Regions from separate parts of the Paenibacillus sanfengchensis genome, predicted to be linked through region 1. Evidence: a T-box and tRNA genes for the amino acid it is inferred to sense, from the RefSeq annotation. Region 1 holds a T-box; the other holds one or more tRNA genes.
What was found. The T-box of region 1 lies ahead of V4U84_RS25720 (valine--tRNA ligase). A T-box ahead of a tRNA ligase gene usually reads a tRNA of that ligase, here a tRNA-Val.
Positions count from the first base shown of each region.

Region 1 (15,060 bases):
TCCGTAAGGTCAAGCTGGTAATCGTCCAGCGTGAAGAGACATTGGATGAGATCGCGGAGCGTTATCAGCTCAGCACGCGGGAACTTCAGTTGTACAACCGCCTGAGCGAACAGCATCTGAATGAGGGACAGGTGCTGTATATTCCCTAATCCATGAGACGCGGACTATTGAAAGCTGCACAGTGAATTTGTGCGGCTTTTTTTGTTGTTTAAGAAACTCCGGAGTCCGTGATGCATTTAACGGGAGTTACTCCCGTTAATTGGGTGCCTTTGTGGCAGCAGAGGTGAATTATCTGGAGAACCTCCCGCTAATTCATCTGAAATCGAATAATTGGCGACTGGGATCGCGAAATAGCTGGAGCTTTTCCAGCTAATTTGGACTCAATGGACAAAAGTGGTAAATTAACGTGAGGTTTTCCCGTTACTGGTCTTTAAGTGGACAAATCGCCTAACTTACGCAAACTCTGCTGATAAAAGTCACCGGCCGGGCGGCTAGGAATCTGCTTCTGTCTCCATGAGAAGGACAAATGTCCATTTTTGAATCGTCAGGTTGACTCCGGGACATAATCAAGATATTATGAAAAAGATAAATGCCGCAATACCCATTATTAAAGACCAAGAACGGGAAGAGTAGGCAGTGAACCCTTCAGAGAGCGGAATCGATACGCTGGAAGATTCCGCAGGATACAGCTGGCCGAAGTCGCCCGGGAGTCGTCCGTTTGATCCATATCGTTCTGATATGCTAGACCGGGCCGGCCGCAGCCGTTATCTGCATGAGTGTCGCAAGCATAGCGAAACATTACGGGAAATGGCCATGTGGTTGCTTTGCCTGCGAAACAAAGGTGGTACCGCGAAAGTAAAGCCTTTCGTCCTTTGAGACGAGGGGCTTTTTGTGTTTTCTTGGCCCATCATCACAGAACCTCAAACTTAAATTGTGCCAAAGTCATTTCAAATGTAATGGAGGTCAGGTACAAATGACAGAAAAGCAAGAACAGCAACCCTTGTCGGCGGAAATGCCGACGACCTACGACCCGAAAGCGGCGGAGCAGAAATGGTACCGCTATTGGATTGAGAAAGGTTTTTTCAAAGCGGATCTGAAACCGGATGCCGAGCCGTATTCGGTCGTCATTCCGCCGCCAAACGTAACCGGTATGCTCCATATGGGTCATGCGCTGGGTACAACCATTCAGGATATCCTGATCCGGACGAAACGGATGCAGGGGTACAACACCCTGTGGCTTCCGGGTACGGACCATGCCGGGATCGCCACGCAGACGAAAGTGGAGCAGAAGCTTAGAGAACAAGGCGTATCTCGTTATGATTTAGGACGCGAAAAATTCCTGGAGAAGGTCTGGGAATGGAAGGATACTTATGCCGAGACGATCCATGAGCAATGGGCGAAAATGGGCTTCTCTTTGGATTATTCCCGCGAGCGGTTCACTCTGGACGAGGGGCTTTCCAAGGCCGTCCGCGAAGTATTTGTAAAATTGTATGAAAAAGGCCTGATTTACCGAGGCAAATATATTATTAACTGGGACCCGGCCGCACGCACCGCCCTCTCCGATATTGAGGTGGAATACAAGGAGGTCAACGGGCACCTCTATCACTTGAAGTATCCGCTTAAAGACGGAAGCGGTTCGATCACCGTGGCCACGACTCGTCCGGAAACGATGCTTGGCGATACGGCGGTAGCCGTTCATCCTGAAGACGAGCGCTATAAAGACATGATTGGCAAAATGTTGATTCTCCCAATCATAGGACGGGAAATTCCGATTATCGCGGATGAGTATGTCGACAAGGAATTCGGCAGCGGCGCCGTTAAAATCACCCCGGCCCATGATCCGAACGACTTTGAAGTCGGGATGCGTCATGATTTGCCGCAGGTCATCGTTATGGACGAGAGCGGAAAAATGAACGGGGAAGCCGGGAAGTATCAAGGCTTGGATCGCAGCGAATGCCGCAAGCAAATTGTGAAGGACCTTCAAGAACTTGGCGTATTGATCCGGATCGAAGACCATGTCCATCAGGTTGGACACAGCGAGAGAACCGGGGTAGTTATTGAACCCTATCTGTCGACGCAATGGTTTGTAAAAATGAAACCACTTGCCGAGGCGGCGATTGCGGAACAGAAGGCCAGTCAAGGCGTTCAGTTTGTTCCCGACCGGTTTGAAAAAATCTATATGTACTGGATCGAGAATGTTAGGGATTGGTGTATCTCTCGCCAACTGTGGTGGGGCCACCGCATTCCGGCCTGGTATTCCGAGGAAACCGGGGAGATGGTTGTTGCCCGTGATGAAGCCGAAGCGAAGGCTAAACTGGGCCGTGACGATTTGAAGCAGGATGAAGACGTGCTGGACACATGGTTCAGTTCGGCTTTATGGCCGTTCTCCACTTTGGGCTGGCCGGATACGGAAAGTGAAGACTTCAAGAAGTTCTTCCCCACCAACGTTCTTGTTACCGGGTACGATATCATTTACTTCTGGGTTGCCCGCATGATTTTTACCTCAATGGAGTTCACGGGCAAAAAGCCGTTTAGCGACGTACTGCTTACGGGACTCGTTCGTGATAGCGAAGGCAAAAAGATGTCTAAATCGGCCGGCAACGGGGTTGACCCGCTCGAAGTCATCGAAAAATACGGGGCGGACGCCATGCGCTATATGCTGTCCACGAGCAGCACCCCGGGGCAGGATCTTCGCTTCCATTGGGAACGCGTAGAACAGGCGCGCAACTTTGCGAACAAGATCTGGAACGCTTCCCGCTTTGCATTGATGAACATGGAGGGCGTCAAATTTGAGGATATCGACATCAGCGGAGAGTTGACCACGGCGGATCGTTGGATTCTGCATCGCTTTAACGAAACTGCGCGGGAAGTTACCCGATTGATCGACGCTTATGAGTTCGGGGAAACCGGACGCCAGTTGTACAACTTTATTTGGGATGATCTTTGCGACTGGTACATCGAGTTCGCCAAGTTGTCCCTGTACGGAGAAGACGCCGCCGCGAAGCGGAAGACCCAATCGGTTCTGGCCTACGTGCTGGATCGCACGCTGCGGTTGATTCATCCGTTCATGCCGTTTATTTCCGAGGAAATATGGCAGCACCTGCCGCATCATGGCGAAACGATTACGTTGGCGGAATGGCCTAAATATGATGCTGCGCTGGAAGCGCCGGACGCCGTTCAGGAAATGAACCTGTTGGTTGATATGATCCGGGCCGTCCGGAATATTCGGGCGGAAGTGAATGTGCCGATGAGCAAGAAAATCGAACTGCTCGTTAAACCGGCGAATGCGGAGTTGCTTGAAATCGTCAACCGGAACGCCCATTACATCAGCCGTTTCTGCAACACTTCCCGATTGGATCTGTCGATCGAGGCGGCGGTTCCGGACAAAGCGATGACCGCGGTGGTTACCGGAGCCGAACTTTACCTTCCACTTTCGGGGCTCATCGACATCAGCCAGGAAATCGCCCGGCTGGAAAAAGAACTGGACCACCTGAATAAAGAAGTCGAGCGCGTGGAGAAGAAGCTGGGTAACGAAGGATTCGTTTCCAAAGCCCCGGCCAAAGTCATCGAGGAAGAAAAGGCCAAGATGGCGGATTATGCCGAGAAGCGGGATAAGGTTCTTGCGCGGATCAGCGAATTGAAGGCTTAGGCTAAAGGATGCAACCAATCCGGCTGTAGTTATTCCCGGCATCGGGAGAGGCGCAGCCGGATGCTTACTGTCTGCTGTTTTAATGCAGGTTCATTCCATCAAAAATATGAAGGTGAATGCAATGGGGGTTCAAGTAGAAGAAGAGAACGGCGGAGCGCTGCGAAGCTATGGCGAGGCCGTCGATTGGATCAACGGTTTGATTCCATTTGGAATACGTCCGGGGCTTGACCGGATTCATAAGCTGATGGAGCGGCTTGGGAATCCGCACCGGCGTTTGAAATTTATTCATGTGGCGGGGACGAACGGGAAGGGATCTTCCTGTGCCTTTTTAACCCGCACATTGCTGGAATGCGGTTATAGCGTAGGGACATTTACCTCGCCGTATATTACCAAATTTACGAACCGGTTTCAGTATAATGCACAGGATATTCCCGAGGAGACGCTGCTGTCGCTCAGCAATCGGGTGCTGCCCTTGGTGCGGGATATCGCCGATAGCGAGCTGGGTTCTCCAACGATGTTCGAGGTCAGCACGGCCATCGCCATCCTTTATTTTGCCGAGGAATGCTATCCGGATGTGGTAGTATGGGAGACGGGCCTTGGGGGAAGGATGGATGTTACCAATATTGTGACGCCTATCGTTTCTTTAATCACGAATATAGGTTATGATCATACGGATATTCTCGGTGACACCATCGAGCAGATCGCCAGGGAGAAAGCGGGAATTATCAAGCCCGGTGTTCCGGTGGTCAGCTGTGTCGAGCAGCCCGAGGCCATCGATGTATTAAAAGAGACGGCAGCCAGGCAAAAAAGCACACTTTACTTGCTTGGCGAGCAGTTTTTCTATGAGCGGTCCCAATTGGGTGATCAAGGGCAGGAAATGCATTTTCGCGGACCGTTTCGCGACTTCCGGTTGAATCTCTCCATGCTGGGAGAGCATCAATGCAAGAACGCGGCCGGCGTGATGATGGTTCTCGAAATATTGCGGCAGTACATGGCCTTCGTGTTGGAGGACGGGGATGTTCTTCACGGCTTCCGGAAGACGGCGTGGGCGGGAAGGCTGGAGCGAGTGTCCGTGAATCCGCACATCGTGCTTGACGGGGCCCATAACCCCGAAGGGGCGGAGTCGTTGGCAAAAAGCCTGAAGGAGACGTTTCGCTACCGCCGGTTGATTTTGATGATGGGGATGTTGGCGAATAAGCATCATCGTGCCTACCTGGAGCATATATTACCTATAGTGGATACGCTTATACTGACCGAGCCCGATTTCCGTCGAAAACTGGATGCGGGCGCGCTGTATGATCTGGTACTGGAGCTGAAGGATTCAGTGGCGAAACCCGGTCTGGAAATCGTTGTGGAGCGTGATTGGAAAAAGGCGCTTGCGCTTTTGGCGTCACGGACGGAACCGGAGGATCTTGGGGTGGTCACCGGGACGCTGTATATGATCTCGGATGTGCGGGCAACCCTTTTGCATCAAACCGATTCTGAAAAAGGCTGGTGAATGGAAATTGCTGAATACAACTGAACAACATGTGCATTTTATCGGTATCGGTGGCTATGGTATGAGCGCTATTGCCCGGGTGATGCTGGAGATGGGGTATACCGTGACCGGATCGGATGTCGCTTCCCAGGAACTGACCGAGAAGTTGGCCGCCAAAGGGGCGAAAATTTATATTGGACATACCGCCGAGCATGTGCACGGCGCCGATCTTGTCGTTTATTCCACGGCGCTTCCAAAGGATAATGTGGAGCGTCTAGAAGCGGAGGAGCAAGGAATTCCGATCTTGCACCGTTCGCAGATGCTGGCCCGTTTGCTGAATGAACGGCAGGGCGTCGCGGTTGCCGGCGCGCACGGCAAAACGACGACTTCGTCGATGATCGCGCTGGTGATGGAGCAGTGCGGCACGGATCCGACTTACATTATCGGCGGAGAAATTATGGGGATCGGAACCAACGCCAAGGCCGGACAAGGGCGCTTTGTCGTCGCCGAGGCGGATGAGAGCGATGGGTCCTTTCTCCAATATCACCCTTCAATGGGCGTCGTCACCAACATCGAGGCGGATCATCTGGAGAATTACGGAGGGGACTTTGCCCGGTTAAAAGAAGCGTACGTCCAGTTTTTGAACCAGACCAAGCCGGACGGAACGGCGGTCGTTTGCGGAGACGACGCCAACATTAAGGAACTTCTTCCCAATCTCAACTGCCGCGTGATCACTTACGGCATGGGAACGGGTTGTGATTATTCGGCAGATGCCGTTAAGCTGGGTGACCGCCACGTCACTTTTATCATGAGAAAGGGACAGCAGGAATTGGGGATGATCGAGCTTTCCGTACCGGGTAAACATAATGTTTATAACGCTATGGCTACAGTCATCGTCTGTCTGGAGGCGGGCATTCCCTTTGCGGACATCGCGTCAGCGATTATCGGCTTCCATGGCGCAAAGCGCCGGTTCCAGGTGCTGGGCGAAAAAGGCGGCGTTCTCGTCATTGACGACTACGCCCATCATCCTACGGAAATCGAGGCCACGATCGCCGCAGCGAAAGCGACGGGTAAACGGATTATCGCCGTATTCCAGCCGCAGCGGTATACGCGTACGTTTTTCCTGCTGGATGCGTTCAGCCGGGCGTTTGGCGAAGCGGATGAAGTGATCATTACAGACATTTACTCTCCCGCCGGCGAACAGCAAATCGAAGGGGTTCATTCCTCCAAGCTGGTTGATCTCATCAAGCAGAACAGCAATGCCGGGGCCCGGTATCTTCCGACGAAACAGGATGTGATCGCGGATCTTCAGGGCCGGCTTCAACCGGGGGACCTCGTTCTTACGATGGGTGCCGGCGATATTTGGAAGGTTGGCGATACGCTGGCCAAAACTTTATCCGATTAATGGAAATAGACGAAAAACCTCGCGGGCAGCGAGGTTTTTCTTGCGGTTTGGCATATAAAGGACCACACGCTCATATGGTAACTTTAGAAGAATGGACAAGGAGCGTGCGGACAGTGGATAAGGCCAAAATGACATTCCGTTTTGACGATGAGCAGCAGCGGCGGCGGGACATGAAGGAGTCCGCGTTATATGCGGCCCCGGCTGCCGAAGCGAAGCCGGAGATGTTGCCAGCGGTTGGAGAGCCGGCGATGCCTATGTCCGGCGGGCAGCCGCGGTCTCACGAGGAGCCGCCTCCCGGAGGAGGGATCACCTACCGTCCGGTGGAAATCGCCGACGACTGGAACGACCCGTTTTCGGATTATACCGGAACGGGAGGGGCGATCCTGCCGTCATATACCACCCGAAAATCAAGGACATCGTGGTGGAAAGTGGCGGGATCCTTGACCGGTGCGATCGTTACGGGCGCCCTGTTCGGATTCGTGGTCTTGTCCATGTTTAGCGGGAATGTGAGCGTCCCCATCCCGGGGATTACCGTCCCCGATCGTTCCTCGGCCGGACAGTCTGCGGAGATTCCTGTCTTTGGGCAAATCGGCGGGGAGCTTGGGGAGGAGGACGATAAGGGGATGCCGGTAACCATCGCAATGCCGGGGCAGACCTATCATTTTTTGCAGTACGGCGTATTTTCCACGGCGGAAGGAGTCGAACTGGCTCAACAGGAACTGGAGGCATCCGGCATCGCCGCCGCCAGGGATACCGTTGACGAGAAGCGGGTATACGCCGGGGTTTCTTCCGACCGCGAACAAGCCAAATTGTTAAGCGGCCAGCTTAAAACGGCGGGAGTCCACCTTATCCTTCATGAAATTGCTCTTCCTTCTTCCGCCGAGCTCGTTTATAACGGGGACGTCACCGTCCTGGAGCGTTATTTTGCCCGGAGTGCGGAGTTGATCGATTGGCTCGGTACATTGTCCGCGTCCCGCCTGGTGGAGGTCAAGCCTCAACTATTGACGGCGGAGGAACAGTCGGAGCTGGGGGAGCGCCATCAGCGATGGACGGAAAGCGCGGCGGCGGTGCGTGAGCAACAGCCCGAGGCCTTCGCGCAAGATGTAGGGAACCTGGAAAAGGCGATGAACAGCGCCGTCGAGGCGATGGCCGAATACCAGAAAACGGGGGCCAAAACGCTGCTTTGGGAAGTGCAGGATCAAATTATGGGCTTTATATTAGGCGAACAAAAAATGCTAGGGAGTCAAGATTAGATCATGGCTTCACGAGCATATAAAACGGCAGGAATGGTAATACCTTCCCCTGCCGTTTTTGTGTTTGTATTGCTGCTAAATAAACCTTATAATAATGAAGTGTCAAAAAATGGCGAGGGTGACAGTGTCAGAACTGTCGAATCGTTATCACCGTCAGAGTCCAGCGGCCGGCATCATGAAGGAAGAGAGGCTTCCTTTAGACAAGCCGGCTTCGAAAAAGGAGAGTAGTGCATCTTGGATGCTACCATAACCCGACGCATCATCCTGGCTTCGACATCCCCGCGACGCCGCGAGCTTGTCGCTTCTTTGCATATTCCGTTCGACATTGTTCCCAGCCATGCCGAGGAGACGACTCCCGAGGGCTGGGAACCGGATAGAATCGTAACGGAGCTCGCCAAGCGGAAGGCTGAAGCCGTATACCGCCAACTGGATGACGGGGACCGGCACGGCGTGATCGTCGGTAGCGACACGATCGTCGTCAGGGACGGAGCGGTTTTGGGCAAGCCGGCGGACGCACGTGAGGCCGCCTCGATGCTTCGTTCACTGCAGGGTAGAACCCATCAGGTGTATACCGGGGTAGCTTGCATCGACAGCCGCACCGGCGCCAGCAAAGTGGATTACCGCATGACCGTAGTGACGATGAGAGCTTTGCGCGAAGAAGAGATTGAAGCGTACGCCGCAAGCGGTGAAGGACTCGACAAGGCCGGCGCTTATGCGATTCAAGGCTTGGGGGCGACGATCGTCACCGGGATCGAAGGGTGTTACTTTAATGTAGTCGGATTACCGTTGTCCTTGCTCGCGGAAATGCTGGCATCGTTCGGAATTCAAGTGTTTTGACCAGTTAGGGAAGAGATAAAGCATATCCTTCCGAATCGTGACTTTGTCGTAAGGCCGTTATGGCTTTGCTAATACATTCGGAAGCGAGGGATCGCATTTGGTAGATGCATCAACCTATATGCTGCGTGACATTCCCAATGAGGAGCGCCCCAGAGAGCGTATGCTCCGCTGCGGGGCGGGAGCTTTAAGCCAGACGGAGCTGCTGGCTATTTTGCTGCGGACGGGGACCCGTCGTGAATCGGCGATTCATATGGCGCAGCGGCTGCTCGGGGAAATCGGCGGCATTCGCGGCATGATGGACCTGAGTCTGGAGGAATTAACGAATATGAAAGGGATCGGCCCCGCCAAGGCCGTCCAGATTAAAGCCGGCATCGAGTTGGGTCAGCGGCTGGCCAAAACCCGGCTGCCCGAGGCGCAGGTAATTCGCAGCCCCGGCGACGCCGCCGACCTGCTTATGGAAGAGCTCCGATATTTACAGAAGGAGCACTTCGTCTGTTTGTTTTTAAATACGAAAAATCATATCATTGCTCAAGAAACACTGTCGATCGGAAGTCTTAACGCCTCGATCGTTCATCCGCGGGAGGTATTCCGTGCCGCTATCAAATGCAGCAGCGCCTCCCTCGTCTGTGCCCATAATCATCCCAGCGGCGATCCGACGCCAAGTCCGGAAGATATCCGGATGACCCGGCGGCTCATGGAAGCTGGCGAAATCGTAGGCATTGACGTGCTGGACCATATTGTGATCGGAGACGGGAAGTTCGTCAGTTTGAAGGAGCAGGGCTTGATGTAATATAATCGATAAGATATAGAAGGAAAGGGAGATACAGCATGTTTGGTGGCTTTACGAAAGATTTGGGAATCGATTTGGGAACGGCAAATACCTTGGTTTATACGCGTGGAAAAGGCATTATCGTGAGAGAGCCTTCGGTAGTCGCTATTCATACCGATACGAAAAACATCGTCGCGGTCGGCGAATCGGCCAAGAAAATGATCGGCAGAACGCCGGGAAACATCCGGGCGATTCGTCCGATGAAAGACGGCGTGATCGCGGATTTCGACACGACGGCTACGATGATCAAATATTTCATTCGCCAGGCACAGAAGCAACGTTCTTTGTTTCAACGCCATCCTAACGTGATGGTTTGCGTTCCTTCCGGCATTACGGCCGTGGAACAACGCGCCGTGGAGGACGCGACCAAGCAGGCCGGAGCCCGCGAGGCTTACACGATCGAGGAGCCGTTTGCCGCGGCGATCGGGGCGGATCTGCCGGTCTGGGAACCGACCGGCAGCATGGTGGTGGACATCGGCGGCGGTACGACCGAGGTCGCCGTGATTTCGCTGGGCGGCATCGTGACCAGCAAATCGGTGCGCGTGGCCGGGGATGAAATGGATGAATCGATCATCCAATACATCAAACGGCAATATAATTTAATGATCGGGGAAAGAACGGCCGAGCAGCTCAAGATGGATATCGGATCCGCACTCGCTTTGGAAAAGGTGGAGACGTTGGAAATCCGGGGCCGCGATCTGGTGAGCGGCCTGCCCAAAACGATTACGATCACTTCGGATGAAATTTCCGAAGCGCTTAGCGATACGGTAAACGCGATCGTCGAAGCGGTGAAAGTCACGCTGGAAAAATGTCCGCCCGAGCTGGCCGCGGATATTATGGATCGCGGGATTGTGCTGACCGGTGGAGGCGCGTTGCTCCGCAATCTCGACAAACTGTTGGCCCGCGAAACGGGCATGCCGGTCATCGTCGCGGAGAATCCGCTGGACTGCGTGGCGATCGGAACGGGCAGAGCCTTGGACAACATCCATTTGTTTAAGTCAAAAAGCAGCTCGGCCCTCCGCTCCAGACGCTAGGCCGAAATGAAACCCTTGGATAAAGCGGCGCCGTCCAGACCGGACGGCCAGGCCGTTTTTCTCTGTTTTTATAGTGAGTAACTTGAAATGGGAGAATTTAGTAAGGTTGGAGGGTGCTGAAACTGTTTAAGCTGCTGGGCAACAAAAGACTGTTTATTTTGTTGATGGGACTTATTCTTTTTATTGCGGTCATGGGCTTCACCCTGGGATCCAGAGCCGGCTTGTCCTGGCCCGAGAAATTTGTCAAGGACACGGTCGGTTTCGTGCAATACGTATTTTACAAGCCTACTAGCTATGTGGCGGGTTTGTTTGAAGATATTTCTGAACTGCATGCCCTGCAGGAAGAGAACGAAGAGCTCAAAATTGCGCTCTCCCACTATACGCGCGACAAAGCCCGTTTTAACTTTATTGAGCAGGAATACACTCGGCTGCAAAATGATCTTCATTTTACCGAGGAGCAGAAAAAACTGTATAAGTATGAATGGAAGATTGCCCAGGTTATCAGCGTGAATGATGATCCGGTCAATCAGACCATCGTTGTCAATCTCGGCAGCCGTGAGGGCGTCAAAGAGGGAATGGCGGTTCATTCGTCCAAAGGCCTCGTCGGCATTGTCAGCCGCGTCAGCAGGCTTACGTCGACGGTGAAGCTGATCACGACGATGGATGCGCGCGACCCGAATTCCAACGGAATTGCCGTTACGGCCCAAGGCAAGGAAAACTCGGTGTTTGGCGTCATCGAATCCTATGACAAGAAGACCGGAACGTTTCTGATGAGCCGCATTGAAGATCCAAAGCCGTTGGCCAAGGAGGACCTGATCGTATCCTCAGGGATCGGCGGCGTATTCCCCCGGGGAATGATTATCGGGAAGGTCAAGGACATACAAGTGGGCGAGTTCGGATTAACCTATACAGCGACGATACAACCCGCGGCCAGCTTTACGGACTGGAAGGAGCTGTTTATCGTGTTCCCGGAGGCTGAGAGTGGTGAATAAGCGCAGAACGATCCTGATTTTGCTTCTGTTCCTCCTCTTTATACTGGAGGGCACGATTCTCCCCTGGCTCATTCCGGCGGCGTGGGAAACCCGGATTAATCCGCATCTGGTTTATATCGCCATCTTATTTTTCTCCGTTTATGAGGATCGCCATTCCGGGCTTATTCTGGGGCTTTGCTTCGGCTTGTTGCATGACGTCGTTTATTATGGCGCGATGGTCGGAACTTATTCCTTTGCTATGGGCCTTTGCGGCTATTTGGTCGGATTGTTGTCACGAAGCAAGCAAACTCCGCTGCCTTTGATGCTGATTTTTGTCATCACCGGAAGCCTGCTCTTCGATTCGATTGTTTTCGGCACCTATTCGCTGTTCGGGGTGGTGCATGAGCCGTATTCCTGGGCCATGATGAATCACATCATTCCCAATGTATTCATCCAATTTTTGTTTGCTTTGATGATCTATGTACCTCTGCGGAAGCAGCTCGAGATTATTACGAAACGCCGTTCCCCCGAGGAAAAGGCCTGACTTTTCGGCACATTTCAAGGGAAACTAGCAGGAACTTTCCGCCTCCTGCACGAAATGAATAGGGGGGAGGGACAGGCTTATGACAGTAAAGTCGAATCATGTTACGATTAAAGGCATCAAAGATGGCCTGGTTTTCCTGCTGGACGACAAGTGCGACTTCGGAGCTTTGCTTGAGGAATTGCGTTATAAACTGGAACATAGCCATCAAAACATATTGACGGGTCCGATTATTCATGTTGACGTGAAGCTGGGAACTCGGATCGTGAACGATGAACAGAAAGAAATGATTCTTGATATATTGAGCCGGAAAGGAAATCTGCTGGTTCGTTCCGTGGAAATGCCCGAGCTGATGCCGGCGGTAGACCCGATGAAGTCGCTGACGACCATGACCGGGATCGTCCGCTCGGGACAGGTCCTTCACCATGAAGGAAACCTGTTGTTCCTGGGCGATGTTAACCCGGGAGGAACCGTGGCTTGCACGGGAGATATTTTTATACTCGGCGCTTTGAGAGGTATGGTGCACGCCGGGCTGAAGGGCAATGAGGAGGCGGTCATTGCGGCCTCCTATTTGGCGCCGACTCAACTGCGGATCGCCGAGGTGATCAGCCGCCCTCCGGATGAATGGGAAAACCGGGAGACCAGTATGGAGTTCGCTTTTCTGCGTGACGGGAAGATGCAGATTGATAAAATAGGGAACATGTTTCGAATTCGGCCGGATTTTAACGCGTTTAAAGGGGTGTAATCTATGGGAGAAGCTATTGTGGTCACATCGGGGAAGGGCGGCGTAGGCAAAACGACAACCTCGGCAAACATCGGTACGGCGCTTGCGCTGCTTGGCAAGAAAGTATGCCTGGTGGATACGGATATCGGTTTACGCAACCTCGATGTCGTGATGGGTCTGGAAAATCGCATCATTTACGACCTGATCGATGTAGCCGAGGGCAGATGTCGGTTAAATCAGGCGCTGGTGAAGGACAAGCGCTTCGATGAACTATACATGTTGCCCGCGGCGCAAACGAAAGATAAAAACGCCATTTCGCCGGAACAGGTGAAGGATATTGTCCTGGAACTGAAAAAGGACCATGAATACGTGATTATCGACTGTCCGGCCGGGATCGAGCAGGGATTCAAGAATGCGATAGCCGGAGCGGACCAGGCCATTGTCGTGACCACGCCGGAGCATGCCGCCGTTCGCGACGCGGACCGGATTATCGGGCTGTTGGAAAGCTCGCATATTTCCTCGCCCAAACTGGTCGTGAACCGGATCAGGCCTAATATGGTCAAGTCGGGAGATATGTTGGAAATCGAGGATATTCTTCAGGTGCTGAATATCGATCTGATCGGGATCGTTCCGGATGACGAACTGGTCATCAAAGCGGCCAATTCGGGCGAACCGACGGTGATGAACCCGGATTCCAGAGCCGCCATCGCCTATCGGAACATCGCCCGCCGGATTCTGGGCGATACAGTTCCGCTTATGCTGCTGGATCAGAAAAAAGGCGTGTTTACGCGGTTTAAAAAGTTTTTTGGAATGGGTTGATTTTCGTTGTTCTTTAAATTAAAAAAAGTGGATTGGCCGATGGTCGGCGTTCTGGTACTTTTTATGGTATTCAGCGCCTTGCTGGTCCGAAGCGCAATCGCGCCTTACGAGACCCAATTCAGGGCATACGATCTGAAAACCCTGGCATTTTATTTGGCAGGGTTTGTTGTTGTTTTCGGTATGGCTTTAGTGGATTACAGAACTCTTTTAAAGTACAGTTGGTATATTTATGGGGCGGGTTGTGTATCGCTCGTTGCGGTGTATTTGTTGGCCCCGGAAATCAACGGAGCCCGCAGTTGGTTCGTACTGCCCGGGGGCCTGCAATTTCAGCCGGCGGAACTCGTGAAGATCATTCTGATTTTGGCGGTAGCCTACATGCTGGGTCAGCGGGAAGGGCAGCCTCTGCGCTTTCGGCGCGATATCGTTCCGATCACGGCCGTGACGCTGCTTCCGTTCTTGCTCGTTCTGATCCAGCCCGATCTGGGGAACGCCATCATTTACCTCGTTATTCTTATCGCGATGCTATGGATCGGGAACACGAAATACAGCCATGTGCTGATCGGTCTGACCGCAGTCATAGCGGTGCTGATCGCTTTCGTAACGCTGTTCCATGTGTATAATACCCAAATTCATGATTATTTGGAGAAGCATCAGAAACTGCACTGGTATCAGCGGATCAACACGTTTATTAACCCGGATCAGGCCTCAAACGATGACAAGCACCAATCCAATTACGCGAAGATCGCGATCGGTTCCGGCGGTTTGACGGGAGACGGATATATGAAGGGGGAACTGAAGAATAAAAAGTTCGTCCCTTACCCCTACTCCGATTCCATCTTTGTCGTGGTCGGCGAGGAGTTCGGCTTCCTGGGCTCCGCCCTGCTGCTGCTCGTATATTTCCTTTTCGTCTACCGGATGATACTCATTGCGATGCATTGCATAGACCGGATGGGCGCTTATATTATCGTGGGCATCGTGGCGATGTTTCTGTTCCAAATTTTCGAAAATGTCGGGATGATGATCGGATTGATGCCGATTACGGGGATTACTCTCCCGTTTATCAGTTACGGAGGGACCTCCTTGCTGATCAACATGCTCTGTATCGGTTTGGTGTTCAGCATCAAACTGCATCAGGAAAAATATAAGGTCGATTAACTACCGGGGCCGGAAGGCTCCGGTTTTTTTGCTTGAGCTTCCGAACTCCGCCGGACGCCGGCGGCTTGTTCATATTTCGGCCAAGCTCCTCATACATATATAGCACTAGATGCGACCGGGAGGGTGCGGAGATGGACGTAAAATCGAATGTTCGAAAGCGACGCGAGGAACGCATCAGGCAATTGACGGCCGGAGATTTGGCCGGTACCGGCCAGATTTATGCTTTTGACGACGCCCAAGGGGGAGGAAGGGATCGTGGGAGAACGGAGGAGCACAGCCCTTCGGTTGTCCATCAACAGCCCGCAAGGGCGGATTACGATCCCGATCCTGATCCGGAGCTTCTGTGGAAGCGGGGAAAAGGGCGAT
Region 1 covers NZ_JBAGJC010000023.1:13,706-28,765, reverse strand. Annotated here, with positions in the region: gene V4U84_RS25725 (LysM peptidoglycan-binding domain-containing protein) at 1-149, shown strand, start outside; T-box leader at 608-876, shown strand; gene V4U84_RS25720 (valine--tRNA ligase) at 974-3,649, shown strand; gene V4U84_RS25715 (bifunctional folylpolyglutamate synthase/dihydrofolate synthase) at 3,771-5,147, shown strand; gene murC (UDP-N-acetylmuramate--L-alanine ligase) at 5,158-6,531, shown strand; gene V4U84_RS25705 (SPOR domain-containing protein) at 6,645-7,784, shown strand; gene V4U84_RS25700 (Maf family protein) at 8,019-8,621, shown strand; gene radC (RadC family protein) at 8,740-9,411, shown strand; gene V4U84_RS25690 (rod shape-determining protein) at 9,450-10,484, shown strand; gene mreC (rod shape-determining protein MreC) at 10,598-11,476, shown strand; gene mreD (rod shape-determining protein MreD) at 11,469-11,999, shown strand; gene minC (septum site-determining protein MinC) at 12,079-12,741, shown strand; gene minD (septum site-determining protein MinD) at 12,745-13,539, shown strand; gene V4U84_RS25665 (FtsW/RodA/SpoVE family cell cycle protein) at 13,546-14,694, shown strand; gene V4U84_RS25660 (M23 family metallopeptidase) at 14,826-15,060, shown strand, end outside.

Region 2 (15,060 bases), on a different contig from region 1:
AAAATAGGTTGATTCATGTTGTCTGGTCCTCCTTAGAATTTTTACTTATAAGCTACATGTACTAGCGCGGCCGCCCCGATCAGGCCGGCATCTTGATGCAAGGCGGCGGAAACGATCGGGGTTTGTCGGCCCGATGGATTCAGCGCGTGCCCCGATACGTATTCCTTAACGGCGTCGAAAAGAGGTGCTCCGACCTGGGAGACGCCTCCGCCGATCACGAGCAGTTCGGGATCGAGCGTGTTGATCAGGGTGACGCAGCCGATCCCGATATAGCGGAACACTTGATTGACCAGCGCCGTCACCCGGGCATCCGCACCGGACGCGGCCAGGTCGAAAGCCTCCTTGGAGGTGACGGGGCGGCCGAGCAGTTCGCTGGCCTGGCGGGCAACGGCGGTGCCGGAGGCGATATACTCCCAGCAGCCCCGCTGGCCGCATACGCAAGTTCCGGCCGCGGGATCGATGACGAAATGCCCGACGTCACCCGCGTTGCCGGTAGCCCCGGTTAACAACTTGCCGTGGCTGTAAATGCCGGCGCCAATGCCGGTGCTGATCGTGATGAAAACGAAATGATCGGCCTGTTTCGCGGCACCCTGCCATTTTTCCGCCAGGGCGGCTGCCGTCGCGTCGTTTTCAAAGGCGATATCCAGGTCGGGAAAATGACGCCGGAACGACTGGACGACGGGAAAGCCCCACCACCCCGGCATGTTCGGCGGTTCTACGATCTGGCCAAGCCGGGTGTTCAGGGGACCGGGCGCCCCGATACCGATCCCGAGCAGCTCGGCCGGATCGATCCCTGCCTTCGCGGTCAGCTCCCGAATCGCCGAGGCGATCCGATCGACCATTTCCGATGGCGAGACCGCATGGTCCGTGGGGAGCGAGTGCTTCAGCAGAATGCTTCCCACGTCATCGACGAGGCCGATGGCCGTCTTGGTCCCGCCGATATCTATACCAACAGCGTATTTCAAGTGTTCTACCTCCATTATTCCGTGATTCACAACTTGACAAACTTGACAATACAAAAATATGTAAAGTATAGTTAGGCTTAGTTTAGCATGTTTCGGAGGGAATGAAAAGGACATGGGGCGTAAAAAGAAGGTGTCTATGCAGGATATCGCGGACCGGCTGCAAATTTCCAAAAATGCGGTATCACTCGCCTTACTGAATAAGAAAGGGGTTAGCGAGGAGATGCGCAGCAGGGTACTTCGGACGGCGAAAGAGCTGGGGTACGGACCGTTTGCGCTAAAGCCGCCGGACAGCAACAACATTCTTGTATTAGTGCCGGAGCGGATTATGAGCTACCAGGATAACGATCATTTTCAGTTTTTCCATGACCTTATTTGGGGGTTGGAAAAGAGTATCCGGAGCAAAGGGATGAACGCCGTCATCGCACCGATCGGCCGGGAGATGGAATCGCGGCTTCAGTTGCCGCAGCATTGTACGGATATCGCATATCAAGGCATCATTCTCTTCGGCATTGTGGACAAAGCTTACGCCAGGCTGGTATGGGAGCTTGACGCGCCGCTCGTCATGCTGGATTCGTATCACCGTGAACTTCCATGTCCGGTGGTATGTTCCGCCAATATCGCCGGGGCGGCGGAGGCGGTTTCCGTGCTGATTCGGGCGGGACACAGAGATATCGGGTTTATCGGGCCGACGAACCTGACCACCAGTCACGAGGAGAGATGGTTCGGCTATTGGAAAGCGATGCAGGACCAAGGTCTGCGGATCGAGGAGCGGTTTATTTTGACGACATCGCGGAGCTTCGATTGTACGGAGCAGGAAATCGACCGTTTTTTGCAGGGGTTGTCATGTTGGCCGAGCGCGTTTTTTTGCGGAAACGACCGAATTGCCTACCTGTTGGCCCAACAGCTTCAAAACCGGGGGTTGTGGGTTCCTTCCGACGTATCCATCGTGGGGTTTGACGATCTGAACTATGAGGGGGGACTGAAGGGGAGACTGACAACCATGCGCGTGGAAAAAGAAAGGATGTGCGATGCCGCCGCCCAGCTCCTGTTGTCCTTGCCGGGGGGCTGCCGGGAGGCTGTGCGTGTGGAAATCCCGGCTACCCTGGTTCAGCGCGATTCGGTCCGTGTTATCGAACCGTAGGTCGGGAGCCGTGGCTGCAAATAATCGAAAAAAATGGCCGGACCGCCGAATCAGGCGGGTCCAGCCATTTTTTTATAAGTACCGTCTTTATTACTTGCTAACTACAGCTTCGTAACGTTTCTCTACTTCAGACCAGTTGATCACGTTGAAGAAGGCCGCGATGTAATCCGGACGTTTGTTCTGGTATTTCAGGTAGTAAGCATGCTCCCATACGTCCAAGCCAAGGATTGGCGTTTTGCCTTCCATCAGCGGGGAATCCTGGTTCGGCAAGCTGTATACGGACAATTTGCCGCTTGCGTCTACCGCGAGGAAAGCCCAGCCGCTGCCGAAACGAGTCGTAGCCGCTTTGGCGAAGTCCTCTTTGAATTTGTCAAAGCCGCCGAGCTCGCTGCTGATCGCGTCAGCCAGCTTGCCGGAGGGTTGGCCGCCGCCGTTCGGGCCGATCGTTTCCCAGAAGAGGGAATGGTTCGCATGTCCGCCGCCGTTGTTGCGAACTGCCGTACGGATGCTTTCAGGTACGCTGTCCAGGTCGGAAATCAGTTCTTCAACGGATTTCGAGGCCAGTTCAGGCGCGGATTCCAAAGCTGCGTTCAGGTTCGTAACATAAGTATTATGGTGACGGTCATGGTGGATCATCATGGTTTGCTCATCGATATGCGGCTCCAAAGCGTTGTTGGCGTAAGGAAGTGCTGGTAATTGATGTGCCATTTTTATCATCCTCTCCTTAAATTATGTAATACTATTTTGAACACTATTTATTATAATTATCCCATCCCCCTTAGTCAACTTAAATGTATATTAAGTATGTTAAATGGGCGTTTACAATTGACAAAACCGCCGGTGTTTATCATAATGAGGGATCGAATAATGAATGAATTCAGGTTTGGGGTGAATGAAACATGGGTATGGGTATAGTTGTTGTGGAAGTTTGCGACAGCAATCTGTTAAGTGCGCTGGACCTGGAGCAGCTGGAGGAGGAATTTCCCGAGATCGCTGTGCTCCGGCTGGATTGCTTGAACTTGTGCGGCCTTTGTAAACTCAGACCTTATGCGATGGTCAACGGGCAGAAGGTCTTCGCCAAGACGACCGAGGAATGCCTCTCCCTGATCAAGGAAACGATCCGCCGGGAGCTGGAAGCGTTCCACGAAATCTGAAGGCCTATATATTAATAACCTCCGGACAAGCGGTTTGAAGCTGCCGGAGGTTATTATTTTATCCATATATGGAATTATCGCTTGATCACATACACGCATTTCCGGCCTTCCCGGGCGAGGCATTCGGTTCGTTCCACCCGGGCGTCCAACAGCGATTCGAACAGGCGCAGCTCGCACTCGCAGGCATGGTTGTAGCGGTTCGCGATTTGCGAAATCGGACAATTGTGCTCCATGAGCACAAAATGATTATCCCCATGCTGTTTGCACTCGGTCATATACCCGTTGTCGTTTTGAATCTCCGCCAGCCTCTGCACCTTTTGGGCCAGATCCTTCCCCTGCATGTCGGCTTCATACAGCCGGTTCAGCTTTTCTTTCCGGCGCTCGAATAAGCGGTCGATCGATTCCGCACCATATTCCTGTTCCAGTTCGCCCAGTAAATCCAACGTTAGAGTGTGATATTTTTTCGGAAACAGGTTTTCGGCCAGCTCGGTCAGGCCGTAAACGGAAGTGGGCCGACCTAAAGTTTGCCGGATCATCTTCGATTCGATCAGCCCGTCGCGCTCCATCGTGCCGAGGTGACGGCGGACCGCCATTTCCGTAATGCCGAGCTCCAAAGTGATCTCCTTGGTGCTGAGGGGACCGGACGTTTTCATCATTTGCAAAATTCGTTCACGCGTCGACGATTCTTTAGGTTGATTCAAATTCATGTAGGGCACTCCTTCGGAACGTGAGATCAGGCCCGCTTTACGGCATGGACAGTTTCCATGCAGGCGTCGGAGCAGAAGCCCTGATGCTCATCTTCACAATCTTCGCAGCAGACATATTGCAGGTTGCATACGGGACAGTTGATATAACGGTCATGGGAAATGCCGCAGTGATGGCAGTGAGCGATCACGACATCTTCTTCGGTCCGGTTGATCGGGACGGAAATCCGTTCATCGAAAACATAGCATTTGCCGTCGAACAGTTTGCCCCGGACTTCCGGGTCTTTGCCGTAAGTCACAATACCGCCCTCCAATTGGGCCACATCCTGAAATCCTTCCTTAAGCAAAAAGCCGGTCAGCTTCTCGCAGCGGATACCGCCGGTACAGTAGGTCAGCACCTTCTTGTCCTTGTGTTCGCTCAAGTTCTCGCGGATCCATTCCGGAAATTCACGGAACGATTCGACTTTGGGGCGGATAGCGCCGCGGAAATGGCCGATATCGTACTCGTAGTCGTTACGTCCGTCAATGACAATAACGTCGTCTTGCTGCAACTGCTCGTAAAATTCCACCGGCGACAAGCGTTTGCCGCTCAATGTGTTGGGGTCAAGCTCATGCTCGTCGTAACGGAAGGTAACCAACTCCTGCTTGTGGCGTACGAACATTTTCTTGAACGCGTGGCCGTCGGCTTCGTCGATTTTGAAGACGATATCCGCAAACCCGGGCATCGCCCGCAAGTCGGCCATGTAGCGATCCGTTTGCTCCACGGTTCCCGATACTGTGCCGTTAATTCCTTCGGCAGCGATAAGGATACGGCCTTTGAGGCCAAGGTCTTTGCAATATTGCAAATGCTCCGCCGTAAATGTTTCGGGGGAAGCGATTTTCGTAAATTTATAAAATAGCAAAATGCGGTATACATGCTGTTGACTCATGTTAGATCACCTGTCTATATTAGATTCTACTGCATTGTAGTTGAATTCTATGTACTTAGTCAATATTAAAGTATAGTAAGTATAGTAAAGATTAAACATTTGGGTTTGGAGGAGTATCGATGAAAAATAGCCGAACGATAGCTTTTATTTACGCGCATCCCGATGACGAAACTTTTACCTCTTCTTATTTGATCCGTAAGTCCGCCAGAGAAGGACACTTGCCCGTATTGCTTACGGCGACGCGGGGTGATGCCGGAAAAACGGGACGATTGGGGAGCATGACGCCGCGGGAATTGGCGGCGAGAAGAGAGCGGGAGCTGGAGCAGGCCGCCCGGATCCTGGGGATTGCGGAGGTGCGGCAGCTCGGAATGGGGGACGGGAAGCTCAAGGACGTCCCGGCGGAAGAGCTGCAGAAACACATCGAGGAATTTATCGTCCGCCACAACGCCGAGGTGGTCGTTACGTTTCCGGAGGACGGCATTTCCGGGCACAGGGATCATATTGTGATTCACCATGCGGTCAATGCGGTTATTTTCTCGGGCCGAACTCCGTCGGTACAAAAACTGTATTATAATCAACTGGGCAGCTATCAATCCGAAAGCTCCAGCGTGGTCAAGGTGGAGGCGGGAAGTCTCTGGGAAGCGAAACGCCTCGCTTTGCAAGCGCACGAATCGCAGATACTCAGCATCGAGCGGGTATTCGGCGAGCTGGGGCCTGAAGTGCCGCCCCATCATCGGTTTGAGGCGTTTGAGCTGGCGTGGGAGCGGGGCGTTCATTTTCCCCATAAATCAGAGCAAACCATTTGGGATAACCTGCTATAAACCTGCTATTAAAAATACCCAAAACTTATCGTCATCATCGGAATAAGCCGCTTGTACCTTGGCGTCCACTATGCCAGTGATATTGCCGGGGGCTTTTTGGCGGGGGGCGGCATCGCTCTGCTGGCCTACCTGGGATGGAAAGCGGGAGCGAAAAAAGCAGGAATGTAAAAATGCCGGGGAATGCTCCCCGGCGTCTTTTGCCTTACCCTGCGTTTATGCCGTATGTTTCATTTTTGCGGGATGTTTAGGTGCCGTTGCGGCAGGTCCGGTTTCGCCCGTCTTGCGGAACAAGCCGCGAAGGTAAGGAAGAACGAAGCGGTCGAGGCCGATCTTGCCGGCGTTGGCGGCAGCTACGATGACCAGCACTTCAAGCAGCAGCATTTGCGCGTTCGTGCTTACGGTTCCCGAGAAGAGGAAGGCCGCGTTCATGACCAGCCCCATCAAGGCGGCGAAAGTAGTGAAGGTACCGAGAATCAGACCGAGACCGACGAGAAATTCACCGTAAGGAACGAGGAAGTTGAACAGGTCGACATTAGGCAGGGCGAAGTTTTCCAGGAAAGCGGCCCACCAGCCTTGAACGGCGGGATGGTCGCCGGCGCTGTTGGCGATCGCACCGTTCAAGAAGCCGGCGGCATCGAAACCGCCCGTAATCTTGTGCCAGCCGGCCGTCATCCATTGATAGCCAAGGTAAATGCGGATCACGGTGAGGAACCACATTGCAACTTTGTTCGTTCTGAGGAAATTGTTAAACATATGAACCACTCCTTTAGGATTTGTGTTTTGTTTTTTTTGGATGATCATCTTTGATGTCTTTATTATAAGTGATTTATTTCACATAATATGTGATTTAAATCACAATTATTTAAATTTTAATAATACAAATTTTATTTACCGTTCATGGCAGCAAGTGGACATAAAAAAAGAAGGGCAGTTAGGCCCTCCTTATTTTTCCGTGCTTTGCGTATTGTTTTGCGACTGAGAATTGTCGTCCCCTTGTTTGTTCTCAATCGGTTCATTTATTATCTCGTCGACGATCCCCTCCAGCATGTCCGTTGATGCCGTGCCGTTATCGGCCTCGGGAATGGGATCAACCCCGGGGCCATAGCCTAAACCTTCGAATTGTTCTTCTTGATCTTCCTTCTTGAGGTTCATCCGTAACACCTTCCTTTCCGCGAATCTTCCGCCACTTATCATTACCCGTTCTGTCGTCCGATCTCTCTTTCGAGACAAAACAGAAGCGGGGGCTTAGTGGCTGACCTCGATATGCTTTTTCGGGGCCACTTTGCGGGAGAGCAGTTCTGAAACCGTGACAAAGGAGTAGCCTTGCTTTTTCAACTCGGGGAGAATCAATTTTAAAGCTTCCGGGGTTTGCAGACTGTTATGCACAAAATCATGCATCAGAACGATGTCCCCATTGCGTGCGTTCTTCAGCACCCGTTCGGCGATCTTGTGAATTCCGGGAGACGTCCAGTCTTTTGTATCCTGATGCCAGGACCACAAAATCATCTGCAAGCGCTCCTGCTTGGAGAGGCGGATAATCTTCTCATTGTAGTATCCTCCCGGCGGGCGAAAGAGAACGGGCGTAGAGCCCGTGGCCGCTAATATCGCTTCTTGCGTTTCAGTCAATTCCGACGTTAGCGAATCGGCTGAAATTCCACGGAAAGAGGGATGGTGGAAGGAATGGTTGGCGATTTCATGCCCTTCCTCCAGTTCCCGCCGCACGATTTCAGGGTAGCGTTGCACCCGTTCACCGACGAGAAAAAAGGTGGCTTTCGCATCATATTGCTTCAAAACCTTTAAAATTTCCGGAGTTTGGCGGGCATCGGGGCCGTCGTCAAAGGTTAACGCTATGAATTTTTCGTCCATGGGTACCTCCCAGACGATGTCCCCGCGTTCCTCATAAAAACTGCGGTCTTTGAGTTGAGCCGCGGGAGAGGCGGCGGCCGGATGAGGGAAAATGGACGCGGCCAAGGCAAGGGCAATTGTAGCCGTAAGTTTGGCAGATGCGAACATAGTATCGGTTAACCTCCTTTACAGTTCACTGAGTTCGTATGCGGACGTCCATATTACTTTATTTTGCTTCAAGCCGCCTATTTTATCCATGCGATCGCGGTTATGGAGCCGGCTTCAAGGACTTTGACCGGGGAGCGGAGCGCGCCCGTATCGGCAACCCAGAGCTCCTTCGCCGATTCCTGTTCCTCACAGCCTGACAAATAGGCGATGCGCCGGCCGTCCGGAGACCAGCTGACCGGGGTGGAGAAGCAGGGGGATACCGCCCAGGTCGTGATCTGCCCGCCTTCTCTGTGGTCCGTTTGAATATAGGAGATGTATTGGTTTTGAATCAGAGCAGTGGCGCTGTACGCGATGCGCGAGGAATCCGGAGACCAGGCGGGATTATAGTTTTTCGCCTGCGGTCCTCCTTCAAGACGGGTCGTTTGACCGGTCGCAAGATTGACTACGCTGATCAGGGAAATGCTGGCCCCCGGAGAGGTATACAGGGCGAATCTTCCGTCAGGGGAGAGGCGAACGTTGTGCAGCGGACCTTCCGTATTCCGAGTCAGCGGCTGCCGGTTCGTCCCATCGGGACGGATCCGGTAAAGCTGCACGTTTCCGGTTGGATCGGGGGCGGCATAAAGCAGGGAGGTTCCGGACGGAAACCATTGAGCATCCGTGGCCCCGGCTGTGGCAATAACGGTATGTCGATGGGAATCCAAGTGATAAATAACGATACGTCCTTCTTTGACATAACTCAGATACTGGCCGTTCGGAGACCAGTCCAACAGTGTGTAAGGCTCGATCCGATCCAGTTGGGCTAGCGATCCGCTGCGCAGATCAAGGGCGTAAAGGATACCGTTCCTGCCGATAAAAGCAAGACGTTGACCATCCCGGGAGGGATAGGGCATAGAGGAAGCCTCGGCAAGTCCGTGGGTAAGCCGTAAGATTCGGCGGGTCACGGGAACATATGCCCAGATGTCATAAGCTCCCGCCCCCATGCCCGCCGTAAACAGAATCTTTTCCCGATATGCCGATAAACTCATGCGAATTCCACCTTCCGAATTAGAACTGCTAACAGTGTATTCGAGAGCTGAAATTGGGCGATTGAGGGCAAAAAAAGGAAGGGGCCCTAAAAGGCCTCTTCCAAATGTCGCGAAAGCATGTTTAAACTTTGATGTCGATGGTGCCGCCCAGGTTCGGGTGAACGCTTTGCTCCATCATTTTTACCAGGGCTTGTCCTTCCGTGGCAGCCTGCTCCTTCACCATCTTCAGCACCGAGATCCCTACGGCCTGCTTGAGGCTGCTTTGGGACAATGCGGTGGATAAGGCTCCAATGTCCATGATTTCTCCTCCTCGCCAATGGTATGGGTATACACCGTTATTATCGGTCATCAGGGGGGAATCTTGAAGGAAAGCGGAAACTCTCACCCCTGTTCCACGCCTTCAAATGCATGGTTCAGCGCGGCGATATCGTTCTTGTTCTTGGTTTGCAGCAGCGCCTTCATGACACGTTCCGATTTCCGGGATTTTACTATCTCTTGGTATCTGATCGTTTGATCCCGGTTATATCGTCGTCAAAAGAAATTCTAAATTCGGCTACAAAGCAGACAATCATAGAACTGCTTGACGAAAAGGAATCTCTACAAAAACAGCTTCGTCAGGCAAATGATCGCGCTGCCCATTGGGCTTGTAAATACTACGGCGAAGAAACCAGATTTCACAAGCAAAATAGGGAGTTGGCTATAATGCGCAGGGCATTAAGTGAGATCGTAAACCTAAGCTTAAATGACGGTACATTAGATCAAGCAAGACAAATAGCGCTTAGCGGCCTTTGCGGAATGTGACTGATGCCTGAAAGGATGAATACACATGTGGATCCCCTAAAGAGCGAAACATGCGAAATAGAATTTGCTATAAAAGAAGTTCCTGGGGATGAGTTGGAAGGAACCGGCTTGCCCCGAATGTGGGAATACAAATTGCTTAGAGGGTGAATAAGATGGATTGGTCTAATGCGGATAAAAGGTTGCTAGTAATACAGAGAAAACTCGTTGATGTGGAATTAATCGCATACCAAGTAGTTAAATCCTATTTTAAACCGCATGACGTAAGTTGTATAACTGCATCACGAAGAAAAAGAGCGGCAAAAATCCATACCATATAGGTACATTCGAAAAGGATCTATCGAGGATTGTTGTTGATTGCATGGAGAGAGAATATCAACTTAACAATAGAGGGCATTGGTGGCAGACTAAGCCTCCCGAAGGATCGCCGAGGTATGTGCAATGGATGGATTGGGTTTGGAAGAATAAATCGGAACAGCGGATGTTTAACGAGTGGTTGAACGAAAAGTTTTCAATAGGTGTTGCTGTCGAGCATGAATTAGAGCAATTAACGCTGTTTTAAGGGGGGAGTAAAAGGATGAAAGAAGAGCAGTTGTCGGAAGAACAAAAGACTCTACTCATGATAAACGGATATATTGATGAGTCTCAGAAAACAGGATTCGCGTCAATAACAACTCATGCACTAAATGTTATTAAGTTGCGGTATACCAAATTAGTCATGCATCTAACCGAGAAGCTGAGAAAGCACGCTCTATGTATTTGGCAGCTCATGACGATAAGGTTAGCCTACGTAATTCATTAGAAAAAGCAAAAATAAACATCAGACTGATTGATGAATATGGCGAAGATCCTGGTTTGGTTACAAGCAACAGTAATGCAGCGATAAAAGAAATCAACGTTGCTTTAGGAGAAGGTGATAGGAAGTGAGCATATACGCCGATCGATCATGCCGCCTACGCCCGCAAAGTCCGTATTACTGAACGCATGGCGAAAATATGGTGTGACAACCAATTAAAGCTTGCTTCTGAAATTGAAAAAGCCAAGAAATGTCCGTCATGCGGGAAGAACACCCTTATATATGAAATGGGTTCCTATGAAGAGAATGAATGGTTAGCCCCTATACGGATATGAAGTGCATATTTTTGAAATGTTCAAATTTAGCATTAAGGATGCAGGTAATGAATGTTCGTAATAATTTTTAGTCAGCACCAAACGTAAAACGAATGGTGCTGACTCGCAGCCACTCAGGGGAGATGAATAAAAATAAATCGATATTTACTTTCTAGCCTTAGAAAATCCAACTATTGCACTAAATAGAGTAACAATAAATAAGTTTAGAATATAATCAATTTCATTCAATGTTTTCTGTTGTATTAAAATATTGAATGCAATTAATACTAAACCGTAGAAAAAAAATGATCCAAGAAAGTATTTAAAAAAAGTAAACCAAAATTTCACTTAATCAGCCTCATATCCGTCTAAAAATACTGTAGCTGTGGTACGTTCTAATTCTTTGGTACGGCTTGAATCGCTATAAAAAATAGTTTCCCATTTAGACCCAACAATTAAAGTTGTAGCAACCGCGGATTTTTTTTCTGCGTACCTCCGTTTGTAGTATAATAACGGAATTTCATCTGTTACTATCGTAGTAGCTATTGCCCCTATTGTACCTATTTACGATAGCAGCTCCTGGCGCTGCTGCAGTAGCTATTGAAAAAATTAAGGCCGTTACAGCAGTGACAGTATATCTTTCAATTTTGGTGCTGGCGTTCCACCAATCACCATATCTCCATGGCGTTACTGGCTCTCCGTTATAGGTATCTTGAATCGTAAAAGAACCATCTCTTTTAGGAGCAACTATATCTATTTTTTGAATTTCTGTATCGATCTGTCCGTTTTCATCTGAAAGTTCCACACTAAATGGCTGCATTTATATTTTAATCCAGTATTTAGTTATTAATGTATTTTATACGTTAATTTCCTGTAAAATTTTCCAATCAATTCGAGTTGAGGAGGTAAGAGAGTAATGGATAAACAACTCAGGCTTATAAAAGATGAGAACATTTGTACGACGGCATAAATGGCTTCTAAAGTGTTCCCAGGGATGGTGGAAGAAGCTATGCAAAAAGAAAAGAAAGATTCTCAAAAACGACAGATGGGGGTTAATGGAGATGGAAGTCAACTAGGGGTTTCACCAAGCAAAATGAAATGCTGAGTTTTGCTGCGAAAAGTGCCGAGGTCACTTGCCAGCAAAAATGTTACTGTGGGATTCGTTCCATGGCCTGCTTGAGCCGGAAGCTTTCACCTGCGAAAGAAAGAATATGAGCATGGTGCACCAGGCGGTCCACCAGAGCGGACGTAAGCTTGGTGTCCCCAATATAGGTTTTGACCCCTTCCTAATCGCAAGACAAAAATAAAAGAAGCCTTGATACACAAGGCTTCCCGGAGATGATCTGTAGTGGGCTCGAACCACTGACCCCCACCCTGTCAAGATGGTGCTCTCCCAGCTGAGCTAACAGATCAAAATTATAGTGAAGACAAAATTTATATTAGCATGCACATAAGGGGATGTCAATTCTTTTTTTCGGTATAGGGGCGGTGATCCGGGCAACAATGGAAAATAGAAAAAGGACACTTTTATACGAAGGGGGCAGGACCTTATGTTCAAACACAAACTTTTGGGCTTCCCGCAGCGCGCCGTTCGCAGCGCTTTCCTGGGAATAACCGCCGCTTTAGCGCTCATGGCTTTGATCGGCGGGTGCATGTTGGCTCCGAGCCAGGCCACACTGGGCAGACAGGCGGCCGCTTCACCTTGGTGGTTCGGACCCTTCGTCACCGACAACGTCTATTCGCCGACCGTAGAGGAAGATGTCTATTCCACGGAGACGATGATCCACCCCTAGGAATAAGTCCCGTTTCGGTTACTCCTCGTCCCATTTCCGGGAGTAGCCTTTTTTGGTGACGTAAAACATGGAGGCAATCAACAAAACCGCGATGAGTACGGCCGCCGCGATCGTAATGCCCATAGCCATAGCCGGATCGACTCCTCTCCCAAATAAATCGCTTCTGCAACCAACTATACACGAAAACGGTTTTTTTTGTATAATGTTGCAGTTCAATGTTTATTGATGTAACACCATCTAGGGGAGGCATGAAAATGGCTGCAGTGATTATACATGTGGAGACGCAGGAGCAATTGGAGCATTGTCTTGAAATTCGCAAGGAAGTGTTCGTCCAGGAACAAAATGTCCCGCTCGACCTGGAAATCGATGAATTCGACAAGCTTAGCCCGGATGTGCACCATGTTCTCGTGGAAGTGGACGGGACCTACGCGGCAACCGGGAGATTGACGTACTATAAGGACAATTCGGCCAAAATGCAGCGGATCGCCGTGCGCAAAGCGTTCCGCTCCCACGGGGTCGGAAAGATTCTGCTTATCGCCTTGGAGGAACTGGCGAGAGAACTTGCCTTTTCGCAATCGGTATTGGATGCGCAATGCCAGGCTGAGGGCTTTTACCGCAAGCTCGGCTACGACACGATTTCCACAGAACCGTTCGATGACGCGGGGATTCCGCATGTGCGCATGGTCAAAACGCTCAAGTAGCTTCATAACCCGCGGGAAACGGGACATGCTATACCCATCACCCAAACTAGTGCAGAGGAGATGTGAGGGCAGATGGCTATGGATACAAGGGAAAGGTTTATTGCGGTGCAAAAAAACGGCGACGGAGATTTGACCGCCTTTAAGACCTCGAGCGGCCGTGTTTTGGATTACGAGCAGGCCAAGCGGGAGGTACAGGCCGGGGCGATCGCCGGAGCCAACCTGTTTAAGGGCAGAGACGGAGAGATGTACATCCGCAGCGATGCGGACGGCGATCCGACCAACAATTTGGACGCGCTGCCCCATTTTGAGTAATCCCGCTTTTTGGCGACAAACGAAACAGCAGCCCGGCCGGCGCTTATCCGGACGGGCTGCTGTTTCGTTTGTTACTTACAATGTGTAAATTTGATGCTGACGCAAAAACTCCATTTCTTCGGTCTGTCCGATAAAGTTTTCCATTTCGTCCCCGTAATGCATCAGCATAATATTTCGGCGGATTTCCGCCGGAAGGGACAGGAGCTGTCCAAGCTCGGTATGTACTTGGCCGGGGCCTTGAAGCTGAACCTCATGCAAAATTTTGCGGCAGTTTCTTTCCTCGATCAGACGGGTTAACAGACCCCTTTGAAAGATCATATCCGCGCTGTAGAAAATTTCACCGTTGATATAAAGGGAGTAGCTGTCTTTGCCTGGGATGTGCGGCGTTTGAATCAACTCGACGGTCAGGCCGGGAGAGAGGCTGTACGGGGTACCTTCCGACAGCACCTTCACCTCGAATGCATCCTCCAGCGAAGCGATGCCTTCCTGGGTAAGGCCTCCCTTCAACGTATGTTCCCAGAGCGGGTGAACGAGCTTGTCGGCGATATACAAAACGGGCTTGCGGCCCCATATAAATTTCATGCGAAACGCGAATTCTTCCAGCCCGCCAACATGGTCCCCATGGATGTGAGTGATCAAAATCCCGTCGATTTCATCCAGGGACTTGTCCAGTTGATGCAGGGAAAGCGGGGCCGTAATTCCGCAATCAATCAGCAGTGTGTAATCTTCCGCGTACAAAAGGGCGTTGTTGTTGTAGTACTTCTTGGCGAATGCGCCGCCCGTACCCAGCATTTGAAGCTGCAGTGGCAATGTTACCCCTCCTTGATTTTAAGCTGCTTCCATTAATGTACACGATTTCGAATCCTAACGAAAGGGCGGGTCCGTCAAAAAAACGGATTCTTTCGGCCGATAACCGCAACTTGAGGCTAGCCACGGAGTATAAATGTACATCAACATGAATGTAATGGAGGGTTATTTAGATGAAATGGAGAAGAGTTGCTATACTGGTCGTTGCTTTCTCCCTGATGGGAGGTTCGATGTTATTTGCCGATTCGGCCACTCAAAAGGTGAAGTTGCTTCTGAACGGACAAGAGGTCACAGACGGAGGCTATATAGTCGAAGGAAAAACCTATGTCCCGGTTCGTGAATTGGAAGGCCTTGTCGAATATGATGACGCAACGAAAACGGTCAAATACTATAAACCGAATGTCCATATGTTTTTGTTTACGGGGGATACGGCGATCGGAAATATCAATATTAAGAAGACCGGTAAGCTCAAGTTCAATGTGTTCGCTCAAATCGACGATTTACGGACGGATATTTCCTCGGTTCGTATTTCCATCACGGCGCCCGACGGCGACTCCAAAGTGATTCAGTCCGACGAAATTAAGGAACAAAGGGATAATTTCTGGTTCCGAACAAATGATTATACGTATGATTTCAAATCCGAAGGGAAATATATCATAGGCTTCTATATGAAGCCTGTCGGAGGCGACTATACGCTGGTTTCGGAGAAGACAGTCACCGCCGAGAAATAACCGGGGGAGGCCGCGGTCTTTTCCAAAATTGACCTGCCCCCTCTAAAATGATACGA
Region 2 covers NZ_JBAGJC010000005.1:132,379-147,438, reverse strand. Annotated here, with positions in the region: gene manA (mannose-6-phosphate isomerase, class I) at 1-17, opposite strand, end outside; gene V4U84_RS12585 (ROK family protein) at 42-965, opposite strand; gene V4U84_RS12580 (LacI family DNA-binding transcriptional regulator) at 1,078-2,106, shown strand; gene V4U84_RS12575 (superoxide dismutase) at 2,197-2,814, opposite strand; gene V4U84_RS12570 (YuzB family protein) at 3,006-3,260, shown strand; gene V4U84_RS12565 (helix-turn-helix transcriptional regulator) at 3,335-3,961, opposite strand; gene trhO (oxygen-dependent tRNA uridine(34) hydroxylase TrhO) at 3,994-4,893, opposite strand; gene V4U84_RS12555 (PIG-L deacetylase family protein) at 5,013-5,714, shown strand; gene V4U84_RS12550 (phosphatase PAP2 family protein) at 5,742-5,882, shown strand; gene V4U84_RS12545 (DoxX family protein) at 5,928-6,467, opposite strand; gene V4U84_RS12540 (hypothetical protein) at 6,657-6,866, opposite strand; gene V4U84_RS12535 (polysaccharide deacetylase family protein) at 6,960-7,727, opposite strand; gene V4U84_RS12530 (hypothetical protein) at 7,805-8,752, opposite strand; gene V4U84_RS12525 (YjfB family protein) at 8,874-9,050, opposite strand; gene V4U84_RS12520 (hypothetical protein) at 10,304-10,477, shown strand; gene V4U84_RS12515 (hypothetical protein) at 11,181-11,480, opposite strand; partial or broken gene V4U84_RS12510 (ATP-binding protein) at 11,809-11,931, opposite strand; tRNA gene V4U84_RS12505 (tRNA-Val) at 12,000-12,072, opposite strand; gene V4U84_RS12500 (hypothetical protein) at 12,211-12,453, shown strand; gene V4U84_RS12495 (GNAT family N-acetyltransferase) at 12,708-13,154, shown strand; gene V4U84_RS12490 (DUF3892 domain-containing protein) at 13,227-13,466, shown strand; gene V4U84_RS12485 (MBL fold metallo-hydrolase) at 13,542-14,276, opposite strand; gene V4U84_RS12480 (copper amine oxidase) at 14,447-15,004, shown strand.
Region 2: it has a tRNA-Val gene. The T-box ahead of V4U84_RS25720 (valine--tRNA ligase) is inferred to sense a tRNA for this amino acid. The anticodon was not compared.